DNA from 2 places in the Pseudomonas sp. TMB3-21 genome. Region 1 is predicted to be linked to the other one. Evidence: predicted binding sites of a transcription regulator. Region 1 holds the regulator's gene; the other holds the start of a gene.

The links. The regulator sigma-54, encoded in region 1, starts transcription at its own class of promoters, with help from an activator protein. The targets are predictions, from matches to a motif close to ANTGGCATNNANNTTGCTNT.
Region 2: a site for sigma-54 is predicted at 10,457-10,476, ahead of ACYZTS_RS11535 (pilin). Genes of this name have one in related genera too.

The regions. Positions count from the first base shown of each region.
Region 1 is NZ_CM142718.1:644,810-660,217, reverse strand. It holds gene ACYZTS_RS03180 (carbon-nitrogen hydrolase family protein) at 1-221, shown strand, start outside; gene tldD (metalloprotease TldD) at 227-1,669, shown strand; gene yjgA (ribosome biogenesis factor YjgA) at 1,798-2,322, opposite strand; gene pmbA (metalloprotease PmbA) at 2,431-3,777, shown strand; gene ACYZTS_RS03160 (hypothetical protein) at 4,126-4,557, shown strand; gene ACYZTS_RS03155 (superoxide dismutase) at 4,559-5,170, shown strand; gene ACYZTS_RS03150 (ZIP family metal transporter) at 5,199-6,092, shown strand; gene ACYZTS_RS03145 (HPr family phosphocarrier protein) at 6,196-6,471, opposite strand; gene rapZ (RNase adapter RapZ) at 6,487-7,344, opposite strand; gene ptsN (PTS IIA-like nitrogen regulatory protein PtsN) at 7,347-7,811, opposite strand; gene hpf (ribosome hibernation-promoting factor, HPF/YfiA family) at 7,824-8,132, opposite strand; gene ACYZTS_RS03125 (RNA polymerase factor sigma-54) at 8,207-9,700, opposite strand; gene lptB (LPS export ABC transporter ATP-binding protein) at 9,885-10,610, opposite strand; gene lptA (lipopolysaccharide transport periplasmic protein LptA) at 10,610-11,158, opposite strand; gene lptC (LPS export ABC transporter periplasmic protein LptC) at 11,145-11,717, opposite strand; gene ACYZTS_RS03105 (KdsC family phosphatase) at 11,725-12,249, opposite strand; gene ACYZTS_RS03100 (KpsF/GutQ family sugar-phosphate isomerase) at 12,249-13,223, opposite strand; gene ACYZTS_RS03095 (ATP-binding cassette domain-containing protein) at 13,501-14,310, shown strand; gene mlaE (lipid asymmetry maintenance ABC transporter permease subunit MlaE) at 14,310-15,107, shown strand; gene mlaD (outer membrane lipid asymmetry maintenance protein MlaD) at 15,107-15,408, shown strand, end outside.
Region 2 is NZ_CM142718.1:2,494,278-2,509,685, reverse strand. It holds gene pgi (glucose-6-phosphate isomerase) at 1-1,496, shown strand, start outside; gene acs (acetate--CoA ligase) at 1,666-3,603, shown strand; gene ACYZTS_RS11560 (oxygenase MpaB family protein) at 3,752-4,621, shown strand; gene ACYZTS_RS11555 (class I SAM-dependent rRNA methyltransferase) at 4,711-5,727, shown strand; gene ACYZTS_RS11550 (DUF748 domain-containing protein) at 5,821-8,772, shown strand; gene ACYZTS_RS11545 (DUF2845 domain-containing protein) at 8,772-9,068, shown strand; gene ACYZTS_RS11540 (BON domain-containing protein) at 9,339-9,692, opposite strand; gene ACYZTS_RS11535 (pilin) at 9,996-10,409, opposite strand; gene pilB (type IV-A pilus assembly ATPase PilB) at 10,637-12,337, shown strand; gene ACYZTS_RS11525 (type II secretion system F family protein) at 12,340-13,557, shown strand; gene ACYZTS_RS11520 (prepilin peptidase) at 13,559-14,431, shown strand; gene coaE (dephospho-CoA kinase) at 14,428-15,051, shown strand; gene yacG (DNA gyrase inhibitor YacG) at 15,048-15,248, shown strand; gene ACYZTS_RS11505 (energy-coupling factor ABC transporter permease) at 15,261-15,408, opposite strand, start outside.

The DNA.
Region 1 (15,408 bases):
GCACCCATCCCGGGCCGCGCGAAACCTTTGGACATGCCGCAATCATCGACCCATGGGGGCGAGTGCTGGCGCAACAGGATCAAGGCGAGGCCGTGCTGCTGGCCGAACGCGATAGCAGCGAACAGGCGTCCATCAGGGCGCGGATGCCGGTGTCCAGTCACCGGCGCTTTTTCTCGCAGGGCGCACAGCGGCCTGCCCGGAACGACGAATTTAAGGCGTAAAACATATGAGCGAGTTGTTGTCCTCAGTCAGTGAACACCTACTGGCGCCCGGCGGCGTAACGATCGAGAGCCTGCAAGGCGTGCTTGGCGATCTGGCCGGCCCGGGCATCGATGCCGCCGACCTGTATTTCCAGGGGCAGATTTCCGAGTCCTGGGCGCTGGAAGACGGCATCGTCAAGGAAGGCAGTTTCAACCTCGACCAGGGCGTTGGGGTGCGCGCACAGTCCGGCGAAAAAACCGGTTTTGCTTACAGCAATGCAATCACGCTCGAAGCCCTCGGTGCCGCCGCCCGCGCGGCGCGCTCGATTTCCCGTGCCGGGCAGAACGGCTCCGTGCAAGCGTTCACCACGCAGGATGTCGCCCAGTTGTACGGGCCGGACAACCCGCTGGAAGTACTGACCCGCGCCGAGAAGGTCGAACTGCTGAAGCGCATCGACGTGGCCACCCGTGCGCTGGACCCGCGTATTCAGCAGGTCACCGTGAGCATGGCCGGGGTCTGGGAACGCATTCTTGTGGCTTCCACCGACGGCGGCCTGGCGGCAGATGTGCGGCCTCTGGTGCGCTTCAACGTCAGCGTGATCGTCGAGCAGAATGGTCGCCGCGAGCGCGGCGGCCATGGCGGCGGCGGTCGGACCGATTATCGCTATTTCCTCAGTGACGACCGCGCCATGGGTTATGCCCGTGAAGCGTTGCGCCAGGCGCTGGTCAACCTGGAAGCCATTCCGGCGCCGGCCGGTACGTTGCCGGTGGTGTTGGGTTCAGGCTGGTCCGGAGTGCTGCTGCACGAAGCGGTCGGCCACGGGCTGGAAGGTGATTTCAATCGCAAGGGCAGCTCGGCGTACAGCGGCCGCATGGGCGAGATGGTTGCTTCCAAATTCTGCACCATTGTCGATGACGGCACTTTGGCCGGTCGCCGTGGCTCGCTGAGTGTCGACGATGAAGGCACGCCGACCGAGTGCACCACCCTGATCGAAAACGGTGTGCTCAAGGGCTACATGCAGGACAAGTTGAACGCGCGTCTGATGGGCGTGGCCCGCACCGGTAACGGTCGGCGCGAATCCTATGCGCACCTGCCGATGCCGCGCATGACCAACACGTACATGCTCGCCGGCGAAAGCGATCCGGCCGAAATCATCGCCTCGGTGAAGAGGGGGATCTACTGCGCCAACCTCGGTGGCGGTCAGGTCGACATCACCAGCGGCAAGTTCGTGTTTTCCACCAGCGAGGCTTATTTGATCGAAGACGGCAAGATTACTGCCCCGGTCAAAGGTGCGACGTTGATCGGCAACGGGCCGGAAGCCATGAGCAAGGTATCGATGGTTGGCAACGACCTGTCGCTGGACAGCGGCGTGGGCACGTGCGGGAAAGACGGGCAGTCGGTGCCGGTGGGTGTCGGCCAGCCAACGCTGAAGATTGATGCGATCACTGTGGGTGGCACAGGGTCGTAAGGGGATAAACACCCTTGTAGGAGCTGCCGCAGGCTCGGGCTGCGATCTTTTGATCTTGATTTTCAAAAATCAAAAGATCGGCCGATCGCGGCCCGAGCCTTCGGCAGCTCCTACAGGGCTGAGATGACTCAGCGCAGACCGCGTTGACTCTCGTCCAGCTCACGGATGTATTTGAAGATTTTACGGCTTGAGGCAGGCGGCTTGTTGGTCGCCAGTTCGTGCTGGGCCTGACGGATCAGGGAGCGCAACTGCTGACGATCAGCCTCCGGGTAGTCGAGCACGAACTTCTCCAGGACTGCATCGTCGCCCGCGATCAAGCGATCGCGCCAGCGTTCCAGGCCATGGAAACGTTCGTTGTACTGCCGGGTGGAGGCATCGAGTTGATCGAGCAGGGTCAGAATGGCGTCAGTGTCCTGATCGCGCATCAGTTTGCCGATAAACATGAGGTGCCGTTTACGCGCGATATTCGCGGTGTGCTTGGAGGCATCGCCAAGAGCCCGGCGCAAAGCGTCGGTCAACGGCAATTTTGCCAGCAAGTCAGGCTTGAGCGTTGTAAGGCGTTCGCCGAGGTCAACCAGAGCATGCAGCTCGCGTTTGACCTGGGATTTGCTTTTTTCTCCCGTATCGAGGGAGTCGTCGTAAGAATCAACCATGGTGGCCGTCCGCAAAGAAACGCCGCCATGATAACCAGTCGGGGGCCGCTTGTCCGGCCCGGTCGCTCGAAGGCCATCACCGAAAGCAGAATTTGAGTGGAGAACAGCATGAGTGCAGTTGAAAGCGTCGGCCCACAAGCGTTGCCGGCACTGCAGGAGCAAGTCGAGCAGATCATCGCTGAAGCCAAGCGCCAGGGTGCCAGTGCCTGTGAAGTGGCGGTGTCGCTGGAGCAGGGCCTGTCCACGACCGTGCGCCAGCGCGAGGTCGAAACCGTTGAATTCAATCGCGATCAGGGCTTTGGCATCACCTTGTACGTGGGTCAGCGCAAGGGCTCGGCAAGCACGTCTGCCACCGGTCCGGACGCCATTCGCGAAACCGTTGCCGCTGCGCTGGCGATCGCCAAACACACCTCCGAAGATGAAGCGTCCGGCCTTGCCGATGCCGCGTTGATGGCCAGGGATCTGCAGGACTTCGACCTGTTTCACGAATGGGACATCACCCCCGAGCAAGCCATCGAAAAGGCTTTGCTTTGTGAAGCTGCCGCGTTCGATGCTGACAGCCGCATCAAGAATGCCGACGGCACCAGCCTCAGCACTCATCAGGGTTGCCGTGTTTACGGCAACAGCCATGGTTTTGTCGGTGGTTACGCGTCCACTCGCCACAGCCTGAGCTGCGTGATGATCGCCGAGGCCGAGGGCCAGATGCAGCGGGATTACTGGTATGACGTGAGTCGCCAGGGCAATTTGCTGGCCGACCCTGTGATCATCGGCCAGCGTGCTGCGCAGCGTGCAGCGAGCCGACTGGGCGCACGTCCAGTGCCGACCTGCGAAGTGCCTGTGCTGTTCTCCGCTGAACTGGCGGGCGGTTTGTTTGGCAGTTTTCTGTCGGCAGTGTCCGGCGGCAGCCTGTATCGCAAGTCCTCATTTCTTGAAGGCACGCTGGGGCACAAGCTGTTTCCTGAGTGGTTGACCATCGACGAGCGCCCACATTTGATGCGTGCGATGGGCAGCTCGGCGTTCGATGGCGATGGCCTGGCGACGTACGCCAAACCCTTTGTCGAAAAGGGCGAATTGGTCTCTTACATCCTCGGCACCTATTCCGGTCGCAAGCTTGGCATGCCGAGCACCGCCAACGCCGGCGGCGTGCACAACCTGTTCGTCACCCATGGCGATGAAGATCAAGCCGCGTTGCTGCGGCGCATGGGTCGCGGGCTGCTGGTCACGGAGTTGATGGGGCAGGGCTTGAACATGGTGACCGGCGATTACTCGCGTGGCGCTGCGGGTTACTGGGTCGAGAATGGCGAGATCCAGTTTGCCGTTCAGGAGGTGACAATTGCCGGCAACATGCGCGACATGTTCAAGCAGATTGTCGCGGTGGGTAACGATCTGGAGCTACGCAGCAATATCCGCACCGGCTCGGTGTTGATCGAGCGGATGACTGTCGCGGGCAGCTAATCCCCGACCGATGCACAAGAAGGCGCGCCACCCGATCGGGTGGGGCGCCTTTTTTATGTGGCGTTCAACCGGTTTTGGCAGCTGCACGCGATCCCTGTAGGAGCCGGCTTGCTGGCGAAGGCCGCTAACTAACGCGCGCTGTCCGGATCAACGCGGCGCCCTTGCATACATCGCCAGTAAACCAGCTCCGGCAGAAAATATAGCCGTATCTTTGGCGGGGTTGTTTTGGTTCTCATTATCATATAATAATAAATCTCATTGCCGAGCGAGCCCGGATCAGTCAAGCATTCGAATAGAACGTGATGCTACCGATCGTCGTCATCAACGCAACCGCTTTGGAGCTACATCATGGAGCACTGGAAACGCACGATCGAAAGGGCAAACCGTTGTTTCATGCTGGGCGAACTGGTTGATGCCCGGGAGGCGTACTTGCAGGCACTGGCGTTGGCTCAGGTGCTGTACGAACGCTGGGCAGATGCTGACGAAGCGGTGGCCGCTTGCGTAATTTCCCATCACAACCTCGCCGACCTGCATCTGCGTCTTAACCAGCCGGAAGAGAGCGCCGAATATCTGTGCGCAATCCATCAACGGTTGTTGCAGACCATGCAGGACCCGCGACTGGCCCCGGCACTGCGCGAAGCGGCCCTGCGTCAAAGCAGCAAAACCTACGTCGAGCTGCTGAATTTCATCAGCGAACACGGCGAATATCCACGCACTCACCGGCTGCTGCATATCGGTGCTGCGTTGCCCCCCGCGCCTGTCCATCATGGAGTCCATTGAAATGGCTTTTACCCTGCCTGCCTTGCCCTACGCCTACGATGCCTTGGAGCCGCACATCGATGCGCAGACCATGGAGATCCATTACACCAAACACCACCAGACCTACATCAACAACCTCAACGCTGCTGTCGAAGGCACAGAGTTTGTCGAATGGTCAGTGGAGAAACTGGTCGCCAGTGTTAATCAGCTTCCGGAAAACCTTCGCGCTGCCGTGATCAATCAGGGCGGCGGCCACGCCAACCACTCGTTGTTCTGGAAGGTCATGACGCCCAATGGCGGTGGTAAACCCGACGGTGAACTGGGGAAGGCAATCGACGAGCAGTTGGGCGGTTTTGATAGTTTCAAGGAGGCGTTCACCAAAGCCGCTCTGAGCCGGTTCGGTAGCGGTTGGGCCTGGCTGAGCGTGACGCCGCAGAAAACCCTGGTTGTGGAAAGCAGCGGCAATCAGGACAGCCCGTTGATGAACGGCAACACACCGATCCTCGGGCTGGACGTCTGGGAGCATGCCTATTACCTGCATTACCAAAATCGTCGTCCGGAATACATCAGCGCGTTTTACAACGTGATCAACTGGCCTGAGGTCGCTGCGCGTTACCAAGCAGCGCTGGTTTAAGTCTCCTGCAAAAAATCCAGGGCTGACTATGGGCACTGAAACACTGGCGATCGGAAGTGGACGGATGTTTCGTTACGCGTTGGGATCGCTGTTGCTGCTGGCAGGCCTGACGTTATTGGGTGCTCAGGGGCTAGCCTGGCTAGACCTTGAGCCAAAACTGTTGCGCGCGCTGCAAGGCGGGGCCATCTGCGCTTTGGGCACTGCCCTTGGCGCAGTGCCGGTGTTAGTCATTCGGCAGATGCCCCAGGCGCTAAGCGATACGCTGCTCGGCTTCGGCGCTGGGGTAATGCTCGCGGCGACAGCCTTTTCGTTGATTGTTCCGGGGATTGCTGCAGCGCAGAATCTCGGCCTGACGCCCTGGACGGCCAGTGGCCTGATCAGTTTTGGCATCATGCTGGGCGCGTTCGGGCTGTTTCTGGTGGATCGCAAGGTGTCCGGCACGTCGCCGGAAATGCTCGTCGGTACCGTCGAGCATCCACCGATTCCACCGCGAATCTGGCTATTTGTGTTCGCGATCATTGCCCATAACATCCCTGAAGGCATGGCTGTTGGCGTGTCGGCTGGGGGAGGCTTGGTCGATGCCGATAGCCTGGCAATGGGCATTGCGTTGCAGGATGTGCCGGAAGGCTTGGTTATCGCGCTGGTATTGGCCGGGGCAGGGATGTCGCGGGTCAGAGCATTTTTGATCGGCGCGGCGTCAGGCCTGGTCGAACCGGTCTTTGCGCTGTTGTGCGCGTGGCTGGTGAGCCTGGCGCAATTGTTGCTGCCGCTCGGCCTGGCGTTAGCGGCGGGCGCCATGTTGTTGGTGGTTACCCATGAGGTTATCCCCGAGTCGCGGCGCAATGGTCACGACAAGCTGGCAAGCTTGGGGTTGCTGGTGGGGTTTTGCTTGATGATGGTGATGGATACAGCGTTTGGGTGATCTGCCGGATCAAAAGATCGCAGCCTCGGTTCCCTCGACAGCTCCTACAGGGCCTGCGCCGCTTCTTGTAGGAGCTGTCGAGGGAACCGAGGCTGCGATCTTTTCATTCACCTTCGTCAAAATAATTATTGATCAAATTAACCAGGGCTCGCAGCGCCTCGTCGGCTTCCTCGCCTTCGGTACTCAAATGGATCCTGGTCCCTTTGCCAGCAGCCAGCATCATCATGGCCATGATGCTTTTGCCATCTACCGTGGATTCCGGCGTACGACCCACCCGGATTGAGCAATCAGGGAACTTGCCAGCAACCCCGACAAATTTTGCAGAAGCGCGAGCATGCAGGCCCAGCTTGTTGATGATTTCGATTTCCAGAGCAGGCATCGCGATGTGAATCCTTTAGCTGAGGTCGCGGTGGCGGACCTGGACGTTCTTCAGGGTTTTTTGCAGAACCTTACCTAGACGTTCGGTCAGGTAGACGGAGCGATGGTGACCGCCGGTACAGCCAATCGCGATGGTGACGTAGGCGCGATTACTCGCAGCAAAACGCGGCAACCATTTGAGCAGATACGTTGAGATGTCCTGAAACATCTCCTCGACATCCGGCTGAGCGGCCAGATAATCGGCAACCGGTTGTTCCAGCCCTGAATGCTCGCGTAGTTCCGGCTTCCAGTAGGGATTTGGCAGGCAGCGCACATCGAATACCAGATCGGCGTCGACCGGCATGCCGCGCTTGAAACCAAAGGATTCCACCAGAAACGCAGTGCCAGGCTCCGGCTGATTCAACAAGCGGAGCTTGATGGTATCGCGCAGCTGGTACAGGTTGAGATTGGTGGTGTTGACCTTCAGATCAGCGAGGTCGGCAATCGGTCCGAGCAGTTTGGTTTCATCGCTGATCGCTTCGGCCAGCGAGCGATCGGCACTGCTCAGGGGGTGGCGCCGACGGGTTTCCGAGAAGCGCTTTAGCAAGGTTTCTTCGTCGGCATCCAGGTACAGGACATCACACTGGATGTGACGGCTGCGGACTTCTTCGAGCAGTTCCGGAAAGCGCGACAAATGACTCGGCAGATTCCGCGCGTCGATGGACACCGCAACCAGCGGCTGCGCCAGCTCGGTGTGAATCAGCGCCCGTTCGGCCAGTTCCGGCAGCAACCCGGCAGGCAGGTTATCGATGCAGTAGTAGCCGCTGTCTTCGAGAACGGCGAGCGCGGTACTTTTACCTGAGCCGGAGCGGCCGCTGACGATGATCATGCGCATGATTAGTGCCCGTTTTGCTCGTCCAGGACAACCTGATACAAGGCTTCATTACTCGGAGCGCTGCGCAGTTTTTCCCGCACTTCCTTGCGATCGAGCATGCTGGCGATCTGGCGAAGCAACTCCAGGTGAGCATCGGTTGCCTTTTCCGGGACCAGCAGGACAAACAGCAGGTCTACCGGGGCACCGTCGATGGCGTCGAAATCGATGGGGGCTTCCAGATGAACGAGCGCACTGATTGGTGCGGTGCAAACCTTGAGACGGCAGTGAGGGATGGCAATGCCGTTGCCAAAACCGGTGGAACCGAGTTTTTCACGGGCAACCAGAGCCTCGAAGACATCCTGCATTGCCATATCCGGCACTTCGCGGTGGATAAGGTTGGCGATCTGTTCGAGGGCTTTTTTCTTGCTGCCACCCGGCGCGTTCACTTGGGAACGGCCGGGGGTCAGGATGGTTTCTAGTCGGATCATGGATTGGGGGTGTTAACGACCGGTCGCGCCCTGGAGGAGGCTCTGGGTCTTTTCCTTATGCTTTTTGAGTTGGCGATCCAGCTTGTCAGTCAGCAGGTCGATGGCGGCATACATATCCGCATGCTCAGCGTTGGCGACTACTTCTCCGCCGGGAATATGCAGTGTGGCTTCGATTTTCTGTAGCAGTTTTTCGACATTCATCGTGACTTGCACGTTGGTGATCTTGTCGAAATGCCGCTCTAATCGGTCGAGTTTTTCGCCGATGTAGGTGCGAAGAGGTTCGGTCACTTCCAGTTGGTGTCCACTGATGTTGACTTGCATACAGCTTCTCCTTCGTTGCCAGTGCATAAAGCGGCAGGCTGGGTTGCCTGCCACTGGAACGCTGTAACGTGACTCTACATCAACCGCTTGCGTTCGCTCGAAGGCGCGATCCCGAGGGACTCGCGGTACTTGGCGACGGTGCGGCGAGCCACCTGAATGCCTTGTGCCTCCAGTAAACCAGCGATCTTGCTGTCACTCAACGGCTTTTTCTGATTTTCCGCCGCAACCAGTTTTTTGATGATTGCGCGAATCGCCGTGGACGAGCATTCACCGCCTTCGGAGGTGCTGACATGGCTGGAGAAAAAATATTTCAGTTCATAAATGCCCCGAGGGGTATGCATGAATTTTTGCGTGGTCACCCGGGAAATCGTCGATTCGTGCATGCCCACCGCCTCAGCGATGTCATGCAGCACCAACGGCTTCATGGCTTCGTCGCCATATTCCAGAAAACCGCGCTGATGCTCGACGATCTGGGTGGCAACTTTCATCAGGGTTTCGTTGCGACTCTGCAGGCTCTTGATGAACCAGCGCGCCTCCTGCAACTGATTGCGCATGAAGGTGTTGTCTGCGCTGGTGTCGGCGCGACGGACGAACCCGGCGTATTGGGCGTTGACCCTCAGTCGGGGCACCGATTCCTGATTCAGCTCCACCAGCCAGCGTTCACTGTCCTTGCGCACGATCACATCCGGCACGACGTATTCGGCTTCGCTGGACTCGATCTGCGAACCCGGGCGCGGGTTGAGGCTCTGTACCAGTTCGATCACCTGGCGCAGTTCATCTTCCTTGAGCTTCATGCGGCGCATCAGCTGGCTGTAATCGCGGCTGCCGAGCATGTCGATGTAATCGCTGACCAGCCGCTTGGCTTCGGTTAACCAGGGCGTCCTGGCTGGCAGCTGGCGCAATTGCAGCAGCAGGCATTCGCTGAGATTGCGGGCGCCGATACCGGCCGGTTCAAATTGCTGGATGCGGTGCAGAACGGCTTCGATCTCGTCGAGTTCGATGTCCAGTTCGGGATCGAAGGCCTCGAGGATTTCATCGAGGGTTTCGTCCAGGTAGCCCTGGTTGTTGATGCAGTCGATCAGGGTCACGGCGATCAGGCGATCGGTGTCCGACATTGGCGCCAGGTTCAGTTGCCACAGCAAATGGCTCTGCAGGCTTTCGCCGGCGGAGGTGCGGGTGGTGAAATCCCACTCGTCGTCGTCATTGCTCGGCAGGCTGCTGGCGCTAGTCTGGTAAACGTCTTCCCAGGCAGTGTCGACCGGGAGATCGTTGGGAATGCGCTCGTTCCAGTCCCCTTCCTCGAGGTTATCCACCGTCGGGGCGGTTTCCTGATAGGAGGGTTCCGAAACATCGGCGTTGGGCGGCTGTTCGACCTTGTCGGCCAAAGGGTCGGCGTTATCGAAATCGTCGCCTTCTTCCTGACGTTCGAGCATCGGATTGGACTCCAGCGCCTCCTGGATTTCCTGTTGCAGGTCCAGGGTCGACAATTGGAGCAGGCGGATGGCCTGTTGCAGCTGCGGTGTCATCGTCAGCTGCTGGCCCATTCTCAAGACTAGCGATGGTTTCATGGCAGGGGCTTAACACCTTATTCGCCGGCGCGCATGCGCCATCCACTACAGGGCGCCGAAGCGCCAAACTTAAGCAAATTATATGCCTGAAACTGAAGTGTTTGCCTAGAGCGCAGTAACAATAAAACACACAGAGGTGCTCAGTGCTCCAGGCGCTTGGACGACCAGCCAGACACCTCAGCGCTTACAGGCGGAACTCGTGGCCCAGATACACTTCCTTCACCAGATCGTTGGCCAGGATGGTGGCGGGGTCACCCTCGGCGATCAGTTGGCCATCGTTTACGATGTAGGCTGTTTCGCAGATATCCAGGGTTTCACGAACGTTGTGGTCGGTAATCAGCACGCCAATGCCCTTGGCTTTGAGGTGGTGAATGATTTGCTTGATGTCGCCAACGGAAATCGGGTCCACACCGGCGAAGGGTTCGTCGAGGAGGATGAATTTCGGATTGGTGGCCAGGGCACGGGCGATTTCCACGCGACGGCGTTCGCCACCGGACAGGCTCATGCCGAGGTTGTCACGAATGTGGCTGATATGGAATTCCTGCAGCAGGCTTTCCAGCTCCTTGCGGCGCGCGGTCTTGTCGAGTTCCTTGCGGGTCTCGAGAATGGCCATGATGTTGTCGGCCACCGAGAGTTTGCGGAAAATCGACGCTTCCTGCGGAAGATAGCCGATACCGGCCTTCGCTCGACCGTGCATTGGCTGGTGGCTGACGTCCAGATCGTCGATCAGTACGCGACCCTGATCGGCCTGAACCAGGCCCACGATCATGTAAAAGCAGGTGGTTTTGCCGGCGCCGTTAGGGCCAAGCAAGCCGACGATCTGACCGCTTTCGATGGACAGGCTGACGTCGCGCACGACCTGGCGGCTCTTGTAGCTCTTGGCCAGATGCTGGGCTTTCAGAGTTGCCATTAAGGGGCCTTCTGCTCTTCGGTTTTCTTCTTCGGCTGGATCACCATGTCAATGCGCGGACGCGACTCGGTGACCTTGCTGCCCGTAGCGCGACCGGCGCTGGCGAGCTTTTTGTTGGTGTCATAGACGATTTTTTCGCCCTGGGTGATGTTGCCATCCTTGTCGATGACCTTGGCGCGGTCGATCAGCACGACGCGGTCTTGCGAGGCGTGATACTGGATAGTCACCCCGTAGCCCTGCACCGGCTTGGTGTCGCCGGCCGTTTGCAGTTGCTCGAAGTAGGCGAGGTTGCCCACCGAAGTGACCACGTCGATGTCACCGGCCTGGGTGCGGGTCATGGTCACGGTATTTCCGGTGACCTTCATCGAGCCCTGGGTGATGATCACGTCACCCTTGTAGGTGGCAATACCGTTCTTGTCGTCCAGTTGGGCATCGTCCGCCTGGATGCGGATAGGCTGCTGTTGATCGTCCGGCAGAGCCCAGGCGCTCACGCTTCCCAGTGCTGCGCTCAGACCGAGCAAAATAGGGAGAGTTTTAACGAGCCTCATACTGTCCTCTTACGTTCGATAGCAGGTGTATCCTGCTTTCTTTTAAATACGCTTTCATTCCGTTACCAGTCGAGACACCGCCAGCGCCGTCGATTCTAACGGGTTGAGCGGTCTCCGCATATTGCCGCTGCGGGAACACTGTCATGCGGGTGGAAGTAATCAGGGTCTTACGGTCTTTTTCATCAAATCGGGTGATCCGCACCGAATCAATCAGCTCGACCTGAGTGCCGTCCGGGTTGACCTCGCCACGCTCGCTCTGAACATGCCACGGGAACTGGGTGCCGCGATACAGGTTCAAGTCCGGATTGGTCAACAGCGTTACTTCGGTCGCTTTCAAATGCTCGACCTTGTCGGAGGTCATTTCGTATTGCAGCTTGCCGTCCGGCAGGAATTGAACGCTGTGAGCGTTGATCGCGTAATAGTCGATTTCGGTTTCATCGACCTTGGCCACTGGCTTGTCGAGGAAGCGTTCCGGGCTGATGTTCCAGTAGCCGACCGCTGCAAATATAGCGGCGATGCAACTGAACATCAGGGTGTTGCGAAATTTCTTGCTCAGCATAGTTGGCTCACAGGTACGCGGCGTTGGCCGCATCAAGACGGCCCTGGGCGCGCAGGATCAATTCGCAGAATTCGCGAGCGGCACCTTCGCCACCACGGGCCTGGGTGATGCCGTGGGCATTTTCACGCACAAAGCTGGCGGCGTTAGCCACTGCCATGCCCAAGCCGACGCGGCGGATCACCGGCAAATCCGGCAGGTCGTCACCGAGGTAGGCTACTTGTTCATAGCTCAGGTCGAGCTGAGCGAGAAGCTCGTCCAGCACCACCAGTTTGTCTTCCCGGCCCTGATACAGATGGGGAATACCGAGATTCTTCGCGCGCCGCTCGACCACCGGGGTCTTGCGCCCACTGATGATAGCGGTCTGCACGCCGGCTGCCATCAACATCTTGATGCCCTGGCCGTCGAGCGTGTTGAAAGTCTTGAATTCGCTGCCGTCTTCAAGGAAGTACAGGCGACCGTCGGTCAATACGCCGTCGACGTCGAATACTGCCAGTTTGATCTGTTTGCCGCGTTGCAACAGGTCTGCGCTCATTACATTACTCCCGCACGCAGCAAGTCGTGCATGTTCAAGGCGCCGACCGGACGGTCGTCGCTGTCAACCACGACCAGTGCATTGATTTTATGGTCTTCCATGATTTTCAAAGCCTCGGCGGCGAGCATGTCGGCGCGGGCGGTCTTGCCGTGGGCGGTCATGACCTGATCGATGGTGGCGCTGTGAATATCGATGCTGCGATCCAGTGTGCGACGCAAATCGCCGTCGGTAAAAATCCCGGCGAGCGTGCCGTCGGCTTCCAGAATCACTGTCATGCCCAGGCCCTTGCGGGTCATTTCCATCAGCGCATCCTTGAGCAGGGTGCCGCGCTGAACGTGCGGCAGTTCCTGTCCGGCATGCATGACGTTTTCCACTTTCAGCAACAGGCGGCGCCCAAGCGCGCCGCCGGGATGCGAAAAGGCAAAGTCTTCGGCCGTAAAACCACGGGCTTCCAGTAGCGCCACTGCGAGGGCGTCGCCCATCACCAATGCAGCAGTGGTCGAAGAAGTAGGCGCCAGGTTCAACGGACAGGCTTCGTGCTCGACGTGGACGTTGAGATTGACTTCGGCAGCCTTGGATAAAGGCGAATTGGGGTTGCCGGTCATGCTGATCAACTGGATGCCCAGACGCTTGATCAGCGGCAGCAGGGTGACGATTTCATTGGTGGAGCCGGAGTTCGACAGGGCCAGGATGATGTCGTCGCGAGTAATCATGCCCATGTCGCCGTGGCTGGCTTCAGCCGGGTGCACGAAAAAAGCCGTGGTGCCGGTGCTTGCGAGGGTCGCGGCGATCTTGTTGCCGACGTGACCTGACTTGCCCATGCCGACCACGACCACACGGCCTTTGCTCGCCAGAATCATTTCGCAAGCGCGTACGAAATCTGCGTCGATTTGGGGTAGCAAGCCTTGGACGGCTTCCATTTCGAGGCGGATAGTGCGTTGAGCTGACTGAATCAGGTCGCTGGATTGGCTCATGTCTGAAATCGTATAGCCTGATGAAAAGGCGGCGATTATAGCGGCATTAAGTAAAACCCTCACGCAAGTTCGTCAGGCTTTGTCATTCCTTGTTGCGCTTAATACTTTGGTATGAACCTTCAACCCCGTCATGTGGCCGAAGAAGGCGGGCGTAGGCCTTGGGCGCTTGGCCTTTGCGGTGATATAGTTCGCCGCCAGTTCGGCCCGCCCGAATAGCTATGTGCTTTCGCCAGAAAGTCAGGCGTCCGAGTGAGAGGCTGCATCGCAAGGAGTTTAGATGAGTGCCGATAACGCCTACGCGGTCGAGCTGAAGGGACTGACCTTCAAGCGCGGTGCGCGCAGCATTTTCAATAATGTCGATATCCGAATACCGCGCGGAAAGGTCACCGGCATCATGGGGCCTTCCGGGTGTGGCAAGACCACATTGCTGCGGCTGATGGGCGCCCAGTTGCGGCCTACCAAGGGCGAAGTCTGGGTCAACGGTCAGAATTTGCCAAAATTGTCGCGCAGCGATCTTTTCGATGCGCGCAAGCATATGGGCGTGTTGTTTCAGAGCGGGGCGCTATTCACCGATCTCGATGTGTTCGAGAACGTTGCCTTTCCGCTGCGCGTGCATACCGAACTGCCGGAAGAAATGATCCGCGACATCGTCCTGCTCAAATTGCAGGCGGTGGGCTTGCGCGGTGCGATCGACCTGATGCCCGACGAGCTGTCCGGCGGCATGAAGCGACGCGTAGCGCTGGCCCGGGCGATTGCACTCGATCCGCAGATTCTCATGTATGACGAACCCTTCGTTGGTCAGGACCCGATCGCCATGGGCGTGCTGGTACGCCTGATCCGCCTGCTCAACGATGCGTTGGGCATCACCAGTATTGTGGTTTCCCACGATCTGGCCGAAACAGCGAGCATCGCCGACTACATCTATGTCGTGGGCGAAGGCCAGGTGTTGGGGCAGGGCACGCCCGAGGAGCTGATGAATTCGCAGGAGCCGCGGATTCGCCAGTTCATGACAGGCGAACCCGACGGTCCGGTCGCATACCACTTTCCAGCGACGGATTACCGCGCAGATCTCCTGGGGAAGCGCTGATGCGCAAGATTTCACTGATTGAACGCGTACGTCGCTTTGGCCACGGCGGTATCGACGTGCTGGCGGTATTTGGCCGTTCGGCCATCTTTTTGTTTCATGCCTTGTTCGGTCGCGGCGGCATCGGCGGCGGTTTCGGGCTGTTGATCAAGCAGCTGCATTCGGTGGGCGTGATGTCCCTGGTGATCATTGTGGTCTCCGGGGTATTCATCGGCATGGTGCTGGCGCTGCAAGGCTTCAACATTTTATCCAGCTACGGTTCGGAACAGGCGGTCGGGCAGATGGTTGCCCTGACCCTGCTGCGTGAATTGGGCCCGGTGGTCACCGCGTTGCTGTTTGCCGGTCGCGCAGGTTCAGCCCTGACGGCCGAAATCGGCAACATGAAGTCCACCGAGCAACTGTCCAGTCTGGAAATGATTGGTGTCGACCCCCTCAAGTACATCATTGCCCCGCGCCTGTGGGCCGGCTTCATTTCCCTGCCGGTGCTGGCGATGATTTTCAGCGTGGTCGGGATCTGGGGTGGTTCGTGGGTGGCCGTTGACTGGCTGGGCGTCTATGAGGGTTCTTACTGGTCCAACATGCAGAACAGCGTGACGTTCACCGACGATGTGCTCAACGGCATCATCAAAAGTATCGTTTTCGCCTTCGTCGTGACCTGGATTGCCGTATTCCAAGGCTATGACTGCGAGCCCACCTCCGAGGGGATCAGTCGTGCCACTACCAAGACCGTGGTGTATGCCTCTTTGGCTGTACTCGGCCTGGACTTTATTCTGACCGCCTTGATGTTTGGAGATTTCTGATGCAAAACCGCACCCTGGAAATCGGTGTCGGCCTTTTCTTGCTGGCTGGCATCCTGGCTTTGCTGTTGCTGGCGTTGCGGGTAAGTGGCCTGTCACCGAGCGCGACCACCGATACTTATAAACTTTATGCCTATTTCGACAATATCGCCGGTTTGACGGTCAGAGCTAAAGTGACCATGGCCGGTGTGACCATCGGCAAGGTCACTGCGATCGATCTGGACCGCGACAGTTTCACCGGTCGAGTGACCATGCAGCTGGAAAAGCGGGTTGATAACCTGCCCAATGACTCCACTGCATCTAT
Region 2 (15,408 bases), 1.8 Mb from region 1:
CGAAAAACCTGATCAACGCCGAGACTCGCAATTTGCTGGTGGGTCTGGCCAACGAAGTTGATCTGCAGGGCGCGATCAAAGCGCTGTTCGACGGCGAAATCGTCAATTCTTCCGAAGGTCGTCCGGCCCTGCACACCGCACTGCGCCGCCCGGTGGGCGACAAACTGTCGGTCAACGGCGTCAACGTGATGCCCGAAGTACACAAGGTACTGAACCAGATCACCGACCTCGTAGGCCGCATTCACGACGGTCTGTGGCGCGGTTACACCGAGAAGCCGATCACCGACGTGGTGAACATCGGCATCGGTGGTTCTTTCCTCGGCCCGGAGCTGGTCTCCGAAGCGCTGTTGTCCTACGCCCAGAAAGGCGTGCGCTGCCATTACCTGGCGAACATCGATGGCAGTGAGTTCCACGAGCTGACCATGAAGCTGCGCGCCGAGACCACGCTGTTCATCGTCTCGTCGAAGTCCTTCAACACCCTCGAAACCCTGAAGAACGCCCAGGCCGCTCGCGTCTGGTACCTGGCTCAGGGCGGTTCGGAAGCCGAGCTGTATCGTCACTTCATCGCCGTTTCCAGCAACAACGCGGCAGCCGTAGCCTTCGGGATTCGTGAAGAAAACATTTTCCCGATGTGGGACTGGGTCGGCGGGCGTTACTCGCTGTGGTCGGCGATCGGTTTGCCGATTGCTCTGGCCATCGGCATGTCCAACTTCAAGGAACTGCTGTCCGGTGCCTACACCATGGACCAGCATTTCCAGAGCGCGCCTTTTGAACAGAACATGCCGGTGCTGCTGGCGTTGCTCGGTGTCTGGTACGGCAACTTCTGGGGTGCGCAGAGTCACGCGATCCTGCCGTATGACCACTACCTGCGTAACATCACCAAACACTTGCAGCAACTGGACATGGAGTCCAATGGCAAAAGCGTGCGTCAGGACGGCACGCCAGTGTCCACAGACACGGGCCCGGTCATTTGGGGTGGCGTCGGCTGCAACGGTCAGCACGCGTATCACCAGCTGCTGCACCAAGGCACTCAAGTGATTCCCGCCGACTTTATCGTGCCGATCGTCAGTTTCAACCCGGTGTCCGATCACCACCAGTGGCTGTACGCCAACTGCCTGTCGCAAAGTCAGGCATTGATGTTGGGCAAGACGCTGGCAGAAGCTGAAGCAGAACTGCGCGACAAGGGCTTGAGCGAGGAAGAGGTGCACAAGATTGCACCGCACAAGGTCATCCCCGGCAACCGCCCGAGCAACACGTTGGTGGTCGAGCGCATCAGCCCGCGCCGCCTCGGTGCGCTGGTGGCCATGTACGAACATAAAGTCTTCGTGCAAAGCGTGGTCTGGGGTATCAACGCCTTCGATCAGTGGGGCGTGGAACTCGGCAAAGACCTGGGCAAAGGTGTTTACAACCGCCTGGTCGGCAGCGAAGAGTCCCCGGCGGATGATGCGTCTACCCAGGGTTTGATCAACTTCTTCCGCAGCCGTCACCGCGGATGATCTGACGCCGTTCCTACGGGGTACTAACCTTGTAGGAGCCGGCTTGCTGGCGAAAGCGGTTTGTCAGTCGACATTTGTATTGACTGATACACCGCTTTCGCCAGCAAGCCGGCTCCTACGAGGGTCGCGTAGCTCCCCTCTTGTCGAAAAACAAGAATAAGGAACCGTCATGTTCGATATCAGCACGTTCCCCAAAGCCGATGCCGTCCGCCGGGCTGCGAATTTGAGTCAAGACGACTATCAGCGTCTGTATCGCCAGTCCATCGAGCATCCCAGCACCTTCTGGGCCGAACAGGCCACCCGGTTTCTCGACTGGAGCAAGCCTTGGGACACCGTCCAGCGCTATAACCTGAAGACGGGCGAAGCCAGCTGGTTCGCCGGCGGCAAGCTGAATGTCAGTTACAACTGCATAGACCGCCACCTGGAAAAACGCGGCGATCAGATCGCAATCATCTGGGAAGGCGACGACCCCGCCGAATCCGCGCAAATCACCTACAAAAAACTCCATCACCACGTCTGCCGACTGGCCAATGTGCTGAAAAGCCGTGGCGTGAAGAAAGGCGACCGCGTGTGCATTTACGTGCCGATGATCCCCGAGGCCGCGTACGCGATGCTCGCCTGCACTCGCATTGGCGCAGTGCATTCGGTGGTGTTCGGCGGTTTTTCCCCGGACTCGGTGCGTGACCGCATTCTCGACGCAGACTGCCGCACCGTGATCACCGCCGATGAAGGCGTGCGCGGCGGCAAATTTGTTCCGCTCAAAGAGAAGGTCGACAAAGCACTGGAGAGCTGCCCGAACGTCAGCACCGTGATTGTCGTCGAGCGCACACAGGGCGAAGTGAACATGCTCGAAGGCCGGGACATCTGGTATCACCAAGCCCTGCGCGACGTCAGCGACGATTGCCCGCCCGAGCCGATGGACGCAGAAGATCCACTGTTCATCCTCTACACCTCCGGCAGCACCGGCAAGCCCAAAGGCGTGCTGCACACCACCGGCGGTTACCTGTTGCAAGCGGCGATGACCTTCAAATACGTACTCGATTACCGCGACGATGAAGTGTTCTGGTGCACCGCCGACGTCGGCTGGGTCACCGGTCACAGCTACATCGTCTATGGTCCGCTGGCTAATGGCGCTACCACGCTGATCTTCGAGGGCGTGCCGAGCTACCCGAGCAGCTCGCGCTTCTGGCAGGTCATCGACAAACACCACGTGAATATCTTCTACACCGCGCCGACCGCCCTGCGCTCACTGATGCGCGAAGGTGCCGAACCGCTGAAGGAAACGTCCCGCGCCAGCCTCAGATTACTCGGCAGCGTCGGTGAACCGATCAACCCCGAAGCGTGGGACTGGTACTTCAACGCGGTCGGCGAACAGCGTTGCCCAATCGTCGACACCTGGTGGCAGACCGAAACCGGCGGCATCATGCTCAGCCCATTGGTCAGCGCTCAGCGAATCAAACCCGGCTGCGCCACGCAACCGATGTTCGGCGTGCAACCGGTGCTGCTGGATGAAACGGGCAAGGAAATCAAAGGCGCCGGCAGTGGCGTGCTGGCGATCAAATCCAGCTGGCCAGCGCAGATTCGCAGCGTTTATGGCGATCCGCAACGGATGGTCGACACCTATTTCAAACCCTACCCCGGCTACTATTTCACCGGTGACGGTGCTCGTCGCGACGAGGATGGCGATTACTGGATCACCGGGCGCATCGACGACGTGATCAACGTTTCCGGGCACCGCATCGGTACCGCCGAGGTGGAAAGTGCGCTGGTAGTGCATGACAGCATCGCTGAAGCCGCCGTCGTCGGTTATCCCCATGACGTCAAAGGCCAAGGCATATACGCCTTCGTCACCCCCATGAACGGCACCGAGCCCAATGACGAGTTGAAGAAGGAATTGCTGGCTCACGTCAGCAAGGAAATCGGCAGTTTCGCCAAGCCGGACCTGATTCAGTGGGCGCCGGCCTTGCCGAAAACCCGTTCCGGCAAGATCATGCGGCGGATTTTGCGCAAGATTGCCTGCAACGAGCTCGATACACTGGGGGACACGTCTACGCTGGCTGATCCAAGCGTGGTGCAGGACCTGGTGGATAAACGTTTGAATCAATAATCTGTACGCAGCTCCCCGGTGGGAGCGAGCCTGCTCGCGATGGACGTGAACGGTAACGCCGGTTTCCTGAGGAACGCGGCGCGCTTGAGCCTATCGCGAGCAAGCTTCACTCCTACAGGGAGCTTCTATTTTTCACCACAGAGTCGCCATGGAATTTATCCGCAGCCGCATCGAAACCCAGGTCATGAGCCTCACTGGTCTATCCCTCGGCAAGCTTGATCTGGAAAACCCCAAAGGCGATCCCGGCCTGTTCGGCCCCGATTCGGTGAGCTGGCAAATCCACGGTGATTTCAGCAGCATGCTTATCGGCGGCATCAGTGCGTTGATGCTCCAGGCCCTGCATCCGCTCGCACTGGCCGGGGTCTGGGACCATTCGAATTTTCGCGAGGACATGCTCGGTCGGTTGCGCCGCACCGGGCAGTTCATTTCAGGCACTACCTTCGGCTCGCGCCAGGATGCCGACTGGTTGATCGAGAAAGTGCGCACCATTCACTTGCAGGTCACCGGCACAGCGCCGGATGGGCGGACTTATGCGGCCAGTGATCCAGACCTGTTGACCTGGGTGCATGTGGCCGAAGTCAGCAACTTTATGGCGGCGCATCTGCGTTATCGCAATCCGGATTTATCGCTCGACGATCAGGACCGTTATTACGACGAAATCGCCCTGATTGCCGAACGCCTCGGCGCCCGTGATGTGCCACGCTCGCGGCAGCAAATTGCCGATTACCTTGAACGAATCCGTCCGCAACTGCTGTGCGATGCGCGCAGCCGCGAAGTCTTGCGACTGCTGCTGAATGCGCCTGCGCCGAGTCGTCTCGCCAAGCCGTTCGGCGGTCTGATGATGCAGGCCGGGATCGATTTGCTGCCGGACTGGGCGAGCGACATGCTCGGCGTCAGGCAAAATCTGCTGCAACGCAAAATGATCCGCGCCAGCGTCAACCGCAGCGCGCCGATGCTGCGCTGGGCGGTTCGTAATGGTTCGGTGCAACGGGCGCGACGGCGGATGGGGCTGAGCTGACGCTCAGAGCTGCAAGCTTGAAGCTTGAAGCTTGAAGCTCAGTAACTGCTAAACTCCCGCGCCAAATTCCCTCCTGCAAGGCGCCCAGCATGTCTTCCTTGAATCAGGCGCTGCGCGCCGCCCTCGATCATCGCCAGGACCTGCTTGCCGAACTGCATCAGCAAGGCACCGATTGCTACCGCCTGTTCCACGGCAGCCAGGAAGGCGCCGGCGGCCTGACCATCGACCGTTACGGCCCGCAACTGTTGGTGCAAAGCTTTCACCAGTCGCTCGAACTGAACGATCTCTTGCAGTTGCACGCCATCGTCAATCAGCAACTGGGCCTCGAAACCCTGCTGGTCTACAACGATCGCTCACGAGGCAATTCGCGCATTGACCGTGATGACAGCGTCTACCGCGCCGACCAGGCCGCGCTGCAAGACCTGATCGCGCACGAATGGGGTTTGAATTACCGCGTCCGTGGACGCCATGCCGGTCAGGACCCGCTGCTGTTCCTCGACCTGCGCAACACGCGCGGCTGGGTCAAGGCGCACAGCAAGAACAAAAGCGTGCTGAACCTGTTTGCCTACACCTGTGGCGTTGGCCTCAGCGCAGCAGCGGGGGGGGCGAGTGAGGTGTGCAACCTGGATTTCGCCGAGGGCAATCTCGCCGTCGGTCGCGAGAACGGGCTGCTCAACCCGCAGCTGCCGACCATGCAGTTCATCCAGTCGGACTATTTTCCGGCGATCCGCCAACTCGCCGGCCTGCCGATCAGCCAGCGTCGCGGGCAAAAACTGCCAAGTTATCAGCGCCTCGAACAACGTCAGTACGATCTGGTGCTGCTCGATCCTCCGGCCTGGGCCAAGAGCGCGTTCGGCACAGTCGACCTGTTGCGCGACTATCAAAGCCTGCTCAAACCGGCACTGCTGACCACCGCTGACAACGGCGTGCTGATCTGCTGCAACAATTTGGCGAAAGTCAGCATGGACGACTGGCGCGAGCAGGTTTTGCGTTGCGCAGAGAAAGCCGGACGGCCAGTGCGTGAGTGGACGGTGATGAAGCCGGGCGGCGATTTCCCGTCAATGGATCAACAACCGCCGCTGAAAACCCTGATCCTGCAGCTGTGAAAACCAGAGAAACTTTCAGATAAATCCTATAACGCAAGGTGGCTTCGGAACCGGATTCGCGTGCCATACTCCAAGGCATTCCGATTCAGACAGATGAAGCCGCACATGCCCAAAGGATTGATCCGCGCTTTCGGCGCACTGTTGACTGCTCTGGCCCTCTACAGCCTGTTGGGTTTTCTGATTTTGCCGGGCATCGCGTTGCGTGTGGCCAATCAGCAACTGGCCAACTACGCGACGACGCCCGCGACACTTCAACGGATCGAAATCAACCCCTTCAGCCTTGAAGTCACCTTGTGGGGTCTGGTGGTCGGCGAGCCGGGCAAAGAGCAGATCGGCTTCGAACGGCTGTACGCGAATCTGCAGCTCGACAGCCTTTGGACCAAAGCGCTGCATTTGTCCGACATCGAGCTCGACAAATCCAAAACCGAAATCCTCTTCGGCAAGGACGGCAAGCTGTATCTGCTGGGGCTGTTCAAAGTGCCCGCCAGCGAGCCAACCCCTGCCGACCCGGACGCCAAACCGTTCCCGCTGCGCATCGAGCGCATCAAACTGGCCGACGGTTCCGTGCACTTCAAGGATGAACGCCCGAGCGAACCGATCGAGTTTCTCTACGACCAGCTCGATTTCGAACTGAATAATCTCAGCACCTTGCCTGAAGACAGCGCCGACATGACGCTGGTGGCCATCGGCCCGGCAGGCGGCAAGATCGACTGGACCGGCAATTTCAGCCTGATCCCGATCGCCTCCGAGGGTAAGCTGAAGATTACCGACGGCAAAATGAAATCCTTCTGGCCTTATGTGCGTGACGCTGTGCCATTGGTGCTTGAGGACGGCGTCTTCAGCCTCAGCACCGACTACAAGCTGAACCTGTCCAAGAAAACCGAACTGCTGCTGAGCAACGTCGCGCTCAACGTTGCACCGTTCGCCATCAAGGCGCCGGATGGCCGCCCACTGGCGAGGCTTGCACGCCTGGACCTCAGCGAAACAAGCGTCGATCTGGCGAAGCAGCAAGTGATCGTTGGCAAGATCCGCAGCCAGAAACTGGAAACCTGGGCAGCGCTCGAAGCGGACGGGCAACTCGACTGGCAAAAACTGTTTGCCAGCCAACCGTCCAAAGAGGCCGCCAAGGCCAACGCCGAACCGGTCGACACGCCGGCCGCCGCCGATTCACCTGCGGCAGAACCGACGCCACCGAGCAAACCGTGGCAAGTGCTGCTTAAAGACGTGCAGTTGCGCGACTACCAAGTGCATTTGGAAGACCGCAAAGCGCAGCCCGTGGTGGCGCTGGATGTCGGCCCGCTGAATCTTGATTTGCAGAATTTCGACAGTCTCAACGGTTCGCCCTTCGCGCTCAAGCTCGACACTGGCGTGGGCAAGCAAGGCAAACTGATGGCAGACGGTCAGGTTAATCTGGCCCCGGTCAGTGCCAGACTGAACGTGCAAACCCGCGACATCGACCTGCGGATCGCACAGTCCTACATCAATCCGTTTATCCGCCTCGAGCTGCGCAGCGGCATGCTCGGCAGTGATCTGGCGGTGGACCTGAAAAGCACCGAGCCGCTGGCATTCAGCGTCACCGGCAAAGCCCAGGTTGATCAACTGCACACCCTCGACACCCTGAAAACCCGCGACTTTCTCAAGTGGCAGCAACTGGTGCTCGAAGGCTTGAATTACCAGCACGGCGACAGCCTGACGATTGCCAAGGTCAACCTGTTCCAGCCCTATGTGCGCTTCATGATCAACGACGACCGCACCACCAACGTCGATGATCTGCTGATTCCGCAGCCGGCGGATTCAACCGCCAAGACGACCGCAGGCAAACCCGCCAACCGGGAAAAACCGCTGGGTATTCACGTGGGCGGTGTTGCCATCAATGACGGTTCGGCGAATTTCGCCGACTTCAGCCTGACGCCGAATTTCGCCACGGCCGTGCAACAGCTCAATGGCCAGATCGGCACCATCGACAGCCGCCAGGCAAAACCGGCGACGGTGGACATCAAAGGCAAGGTCGACCGCTATGCACCGGTGACCATCAAGGGCGCGGTCAATCCGTTCGACCCGATGGCCAGCCTCGACATCGCCACCAGTTTCAAGCGTGTAGAACTGACCACGCTGACGCCCTACTCCGGCAAATTCGCCGGTTACCGCATCCGCAAGGGTCGGCTCAATCTCGACCTGCATTACATGATCACCAAAGGCCAGCTCAAAGCCGAAAACAAAGTGGTGGTGGAACAGCTGCAACTGGGTGAAAAGGTCGACAGCCCCGACGCCACCAGCCTGCCGCTGAAGCTCGCCATCGCTCTGCTCAAGGATGTCGACGGCAAGATTTCCATCGAGTTGCCGGTCACTGGCGACCTCAACAATCCGCAGTTCAGCGTCATGCCGATTGTCTGGCAGACCCTGCGCAATCTGATCGTCAAAGCCGCTGCGGCGCCGTTCAAGATGATAGGTGGTCTGGTCAGGGGCGGCGGTTCGGAAGACCTGGGCACGGTGTCGTTTGCGGCCGGTTCCAGCGAATTGAACAAGGATGCCGAGGGTTCGCTGATCAAACTTTCACAGGCGCTGAAAGAACGTCCTACCCTGCGTCTGGAAATTGAAGGCACTGCCGCTGCTCGCAGCGACGGCCCGCTGATTGCCAACGAGCGCCTGGAACGCGAATACCAGTACAACTACTACAAAATGCTCCAGCGTCGCGGCGACAAAGTACCGGCGCAAGCGTCATTACTGGAGGTGCCCGAGGGCGAGAAAGGTGCGTTGCTGGAAGGCATCTACCGCACCCGATTGAAAACCCAGCCACCGGCAGAATGGAAGGACCTTGGCAAGGAAGAGCGCACGGCGAAAATGCGTGAGGGTGTGATCGCGTTCTGGAGTTCCAGCGAAGTCTTGCTGCGCCAGCTCGGTCAGGACCGTGCCAGCAGCATCAAGGATTATCTGGTCGACAAAGGTCAGCTGGCTGACGACCGCGTGTACTTCATCGACTCCAGCCTCGGTGAACCCGAGAGCGATGGCCGCGTGGTTACGCCATTGCACCTGGATGCCGAGTGATGATCAAACGTTTTGTGTTGGGCTTGATACTGAGTGTTGCCGCCAGTCATACGATGGCCGCCAATACGTTGCGTTGCGGTAGCCACTTGGTCAGCGTCGGCGATCGCTCGGGCGAGGTTCTGCACAAATGCGGAGAGCCAGTGAGTCGCGATGTGCTGGGCTACAAGCGCAGCGCCAACCGGCGGGAAGAGTTTCAGGTCGAGGAATGGACTTACGGTCCGAACGGCGGGATGTATCAGTACCTGCGGTTCGAAGGTAATCGCCTGAAGCGAATCACCAGCAACCGCGGCAATTGAGCCACCGAGCGCTTTTGTAATTGGATGGACTCGCCCTCGCTGTCGATGGCTGTTTAGACTGCCACCGTGGCGCATTGACGCCTCGGCTTGGGCGAGTCCATCCAATTACAGGTTTTGCGTTGCCCACAATAGAACAGGCCCCGGACACGAATGTCAGGGGCCTGTAATGGCCACAATCCTTGTGGCCGTCGCATGAACTCTCAGTTGCGGTAGACGTATGACTCGGCTCGTCTACCGCGCCTTCTCCCGGTTCAGGCGAGAAGTCTTAACTTACTCGGATTTCAGGCCGTCAGCGGAGACCGCTTTAACGCCTTTGATCTTCTTGGCAATAGCGACTGCAACGTCTTTTTGCGAATCAGTCACTGCAGTAGTCGACGACAGGGAAACAACGCCTTTGTTGGTTTCTACCTTGATGTCGGTACCAGGAATGCCTTTTTCGGTAACCAGATCAGCTTTGACTTTAGTGGTGATCCAGGTGTCGGAGGTAACTTCTTTTGCTTCAGTCACTTCACCGGCGGCCAGAACCATTGGAGCCTGGGATGCCTGAGTGGCGGCGAAGGCAGCGTTGGCCATGGTCAGGGTCAGCGCGGTAGCAGTAGCGGCAGCGATAGCGAACTTCTTCATACGAGTAACTCCTGTTTTTCTTTAAAGTCTGCTGCGTGTGTTGTCAGCAGGGTTACTGGGTATGTTGCGAAGGGTGTGCCAACTTTGAGACAGGATTTTATTTGTTATAAATCAATAGGTTATGGAGAAGGTTGATTTTCGGAATCATGCATTTTGCATGAGTTGGAAATTATCGACATGCAAGTTGCGGGATTTGGGGTGGGCGTAAGGCCATGAATTTGCGGGAATTTCTGTTTTGCTGCTAGCCAATGTTTCAGAAATAAAAAACCGCCTCATTGAGGCGGTTCATTCAACACATCCCGTCTATGCACCGTCACAGCCTTTAGGAGCGTATTCCTGCGTCACTGCAGTCGTACACGCCCAGCCAGTCTCAGCCGCGCGTGTCAATGTGATTGTTTTCCCGCCTACCGGAGCTGGCGCATTAGCGATTGTGCAAACGATCGTTCCTTTACCGTCAGCAGCTGTCCCGGATGCAGTCACCGCGCAGTTTGGGGTCGTGGCAAGGCCACCTAATGCCGCCACATCTTTCACTCCAGTGCCGTCATTCATAAGTTGCTCAAATGGCACCTTAAGGGCAGAAATCTCAGCCAGCCCCGCCGTCACGCTTGCCCGAGCCTGATACTTCGAATAAGCCGGCAAAGCAAACGTCGCCAAAATCCCGATAATCGCCACCACGATCAGCAGCTCGATAAGGGTAAAACCTTTCTGTGTGTTCATTAACAAGCTCCGGTGCATGAGTCAAAATCCCATGATCTGATTAGCCCAAAGCACAGCTCATGCCAAAGCCGTTACCCGCAGTCGGCCGCGCGCGAAAAACCTCAGAGCGCCCTTTCCTACCCCCACCGTCCGCACTTTCTGACAATTTTTGTCACCTCGGCATCCATGGTTTGGCTCCGCCGGTTGACTACGCTATAAGTCATGCATAGTTTGCGTCCGGAATCCCCATGAACGATATCGCCCTAAGCGGCTTGGCCAAGCAATTGGTCCTGGCCGAACTGATCACTGAAAAAAGCGCACAACAGGCGTATGAGCAAGCTCAGCGCAGCAAAACCTCCCTGATCAGTTATCTGGTGCAGAACAAACTGGTGGGCAGCCGCCAGGTGGCCGAGATCGCCTCGGAGCATTTCGGCATGCCGTTGCTGGACCTCAGTTGCCTCGACAAAGAGTCCCAGCCCACAGGCCTGGTCAGTGAGAAACTGCTCCGCCAGCACCACGCGCTGCCCCTGTGGCGACGCGGCAATAAGCTGTTCGTCGGCGTTTCCGACCCGACCAATCTTCAGGCCATCAACGATATCCAGTTCAGCACCGGGCTCGGTACCGAAGCCATTCTGGTCGAGGACGACAAGCTCTCGGACGCGTTGGACAAGTTCTTCGACAACCAAAGCACCGGCCTCGAAGACATGGCCGATGTCGACCTTGATGGCGTGAACATCGAGTCGGACGACGACAACCGCCAGGAATCCATCGCCGGGCAGGATGCCGATGACGCACCGGTGGTGCGCTTCGTCCACAAGATGTTGCTCGACGCCATCAAAAGCGGCTCTTCCGACCTGCACTTCGAACCTTACGAAAAAACCTACCGCGTGCGGATGCGCACCGACGGCATGCTGCGTGAAGTGGCCAAGCCGCCGATCCAGCTGGCCGCGCGTATTGCCGCGCGCCTGAAGGTCATGGCCAGCCTGGATATTTCCGAGCGGCGCAAACCTCAGGACGGGCGAATCAAGATGCGTCTGTCGAAGAGCAAGTCGATCGACTTCCGGGTCAACACCTTGCCGACCCTGTGGGGCGAAAAAGTGGTGATCCGGATCCTCGACCCCACCAGCGCGCAGATGGGTATCGACGCGCTCGGCTATGAGCCCGGCCAGAAAGATCTGTACATGGCCGCCCTGAAACAGCCGCAGGGCATGATCCTCGTCACCGGCCCTACCGGTTCGGGTAAGACCGTCTCGCTCTACACCGGCCTGAATATCCTCAATACCGTGGACATCAACATCTCCACGGCCGAGGACCCGGTGGAAATCAACATGGAAGGCATCAACCAGGTCAACGTCAATCCCAAACAGGGGCTGGGCTTTCCCCAGGCGTTACGCTCATTTTTGCGTCAAGATCCTGACGTGATCATGGTCGGTGAGATCCGCGACCTGGAAACCGCAGAGATTGCGATCAAGGCTGCGCAGACCGGTCACCTGGTGTTATCGACCCTGCACACCAACAGCGCCGCCGAAACCCTGACCCGTCTGCACAACATGGGCATTCAGGGTTTCAACATCGCCACCTCGGTCACGCTGATCATTGCCCAGCGTCTGGCCCGCAAACTGTGCAGCCATTGCAAGAAACCCATCGACATCCCCCGCGAAGCGCTGATCAAGGAAGGGTTCCCCGAGCAGCTTCTCGGCTCGTTCACCATTTATGAGCCAGTCGGCTGCGATCACTGCAACGGTGGCTATAAAGGACGTGTGGGGATTTACGAAGTGGTGAAGAACACGCCGGACCTGCAACGCTTGATCATGGCCGAGGGCAATTCACTGGAAATCGATATTCAGATGCGCAAGGACGGTTTCAACGACCTGCGCACGTCCGGGCTGATCAAGGCCATGCAAGGCATCACCAGCCTTGAGGAAATCAACCGGGTTACCAAGGATTGAACATGGCGGTCAAAGCAGCAAAAATCAGTGTTTACAGCTGGGAAGGTACGGACAAGAAAGGCACAAAAATGGCCGGCGAGCTCACCGGTCAGAGCCCGGCGCTGATCAAGGCGCAACTGCGCAAGCAAGGCATCAACCCGGGCAAGGTGCGCAAGAAGTCCGCGTCGATCCTGAGCCTGGGCAAACGCATCAAAGCTCAGGACATCGCCCTGTTCACCCGGCAGATGGCGACCATGATGAAAGCCGGCGTGCCACTGTTGCAGTCGTTCGACATCATTGGCGAAGGCTTCGACAACCCGGCCATGCGCAAACTGGTCGACGAGGTCAAACAGGAGGTCGCGGCAGGCAACAGCTTCGCCGCAGCCTTGCGCAAAAATCCGCAATATTTCGATGAGCTCTACTGCAACCTCGTCGACGCCGGTGAACAGGCGGGTGCGCTCGATACCCTGCTGGAGCGCGTCGCCACTTATAAAGAAAAAAGTGAAGCCCTCAAGGCCAAAATCAAGAAGGCGATGACCTACCCTGCGGCGGTGGTGTTTGTGGCGATTATTGTGACCGGGATCCTGCTGGTCAAGGTCGTGCCGCAGTTCGAATCGGTGTTCAAGGGTTTTGGCGCGGAACTGCCGGGTTTTACCGTAATGGTCATCGGCCTGTCGGAGTTTCTGCAGGAATGGTGGTGGGTGATCCTTGGCCTGCTGATCGCGGCGATATTCGGCGTCCGGCATGCCTTCAAGAAGTCCCAGGCCTTCAGGGACCGCACCGACACCTGGATGCTGAAAGTTCCGCTGGTTGGCACGCTGATGTACAAGTCTGCCGTGGCTCGCTATGCGCGCACCCTCTCGACCACGTTCGCCGCCGGCGTGCCGCTGGTGGAGGCGCTGGAATCGGTAGCGGGTGCCACCGGCAACATCGTCTTCAAGCGCGCGGTGTTGCGCATCAAACAGGATGTGTCGACGGGCATGCAGCTGAATTTCTCCATGCGCACCTCGGGGATCTTTCCCAACATGGCGATTCAGATGACAGCCATTGGCGAAGAGTCCGGCGCACTGGATGACATGCTCGACAAGGTCGCCAGTTTCTACGAGGCCGAAGTGGATAACATGGTCGACAACCTCACCAGCCTGATGGAGCCCTTCATCATGGTGGTCCTCGGCGTCATCGTCGGCGGTCTGGTGGTTGCGATGTACCTGCCTATCTTCCAACTCGGCTCAGCGATCTGACATGCCTTTGAATGAAATCCTGACTGTCTATCCGCTGGCCTTCATCGTTATTGCCTGCATCGTTGGCCTGCTGGTCGGCAGCTTCCTTAACGTGGTGATCTGGCGTCTGCCGAAGATGCTCGCCCGTGAGTGGCGCGAGCAAGCCCTCGACATTCTCGGTTTGCCCGCCGAGCCCGCGCTGCCGACCTACAACCTGCTGTTGCCGCACTCACAGTGCCCGCATTGCGACCATCGTATCCGCGCGTGGGAAAACATCCCGGTGGTCAGTTATGTGTTTCTGCGCGGACGCTGTGCGGGGTGCGCAGCGTCCATCAGCCAGCGTTATCCGCTGACCGAACTGGCGTGCGGCGTGCTGTCGGGGTTCGTGGCCTGGCATTTCGGTTTCGGCTGGCCGGCGCTGATGGTGCTGTTGCTGACCTGGGGCCTGTTGGCGATGAGCCTGATCGACGCCGAGCATCAATTGCTGCCGGATGTGCTGGTGCTGCCGCTGTTGTGGCTCGGCCTGATCGTCAACAGTTTCGGGCTGTTCGTGCCGCTGACGGAAGCCTTGTGGGGCGCAGTGGCCGGTTATCTGGCCTTGTGGTCGGTGTTCTGGGTGTTCAAGCTGATCACCGGCAAGGACGGCATGGGCCATGGCGATTTCAAGCTGCTGGCGATGTTGGGCGCTTGGGGCGGCTGGCAGATTTTGCCGCTGACGCTGCTTTTGTCTTCACTGGTGGGTGCCGTGATCGGCCTGATCATGCTGCGCCTGCGTAACGCGCAAACCTCGACGCCGATCCCTTTTGGACCTTATCTGGCCATTGCCGGCTGGATTGCCTTGCTCTGGGGTGGTCAAATAACCGCCTTCTATTGGCAGTTTGTCGGTTTGCAATGAAAACCCCTGTGAAAACCCCCTGGATTCTTGGCCTCACCGGCGGCATCGGCAGCGGCAAAAGCGCGGCCGCCGAGCACTTCATCAGCCTTGGTGTGCACGTGGTGGACGCCGATCACGCAGCGCGCTGGGTGGTCGAGCCGGGCCGTCCGGCGCTGGCGAAAATCGCCGAACATTTCGGTCCCGGCGTGCTGCAAGGCAATGGCCAGCTGGATCGCGCGGCCCTGCGCAAACTGATTTTTGAAGTGCCGGAACAGCGCTTGTGGCTCGAAGCGCTGCTGCATCCGCTGATCGCTGAAGAAATCGTCGAACATCTGGGCAAGGCACAATCGCCTTACGCGATTCTGGTGTCGCCGCTACTGATCGAGTCCGGCCAGCACAGCATGACCCAGCGCGTGCTGGTGATCGACGCCCCCGAACAACTGCAGATTGAGCGCACCTTGCAACGTGACCAGACCAGCGAGCAACAGGTCCAAGCGATCCTCAAGGCGCAATCCAGCCGCCAGGATCGCGTGAGCCATGCCGACGATGTGGTGGTCAATGACCGCGACCTCGCCTGGCTGCACAGCGAGATCGAGCGTCTGCATCACTTTTACCTTACTTTGCGTGGAGGCCAGTCATGAGCCAAACCCCAACCGTCGAATGCCCAACCTGTGGCGCCCCGGTCGAATGGACCCCAAACAGCACGTTCCGGCCGTTCTGTTCCGATCGCTGCAAACTGATCGACCTGGGCGCCTGGGCCTCGGAAGAACACAAGATCCCGGTCAGCCCGGACGCCGAAGACGATCTGTTCAGCGAAGACTTCGAACCGCGTCATTGACCGCGTCATTGATCAGGGTTTCGGCTCTTCATCCTTCCACGGCGCTGACAGGTAGCGCGTGCGGTTGAAGGTCTCCAGCCATTCAGGGCTGAACACCACCAGCGCGCTGACCACCATCCCGTTGATGAACGCCTCCGGAAAAATGATCAACCACAGGTAA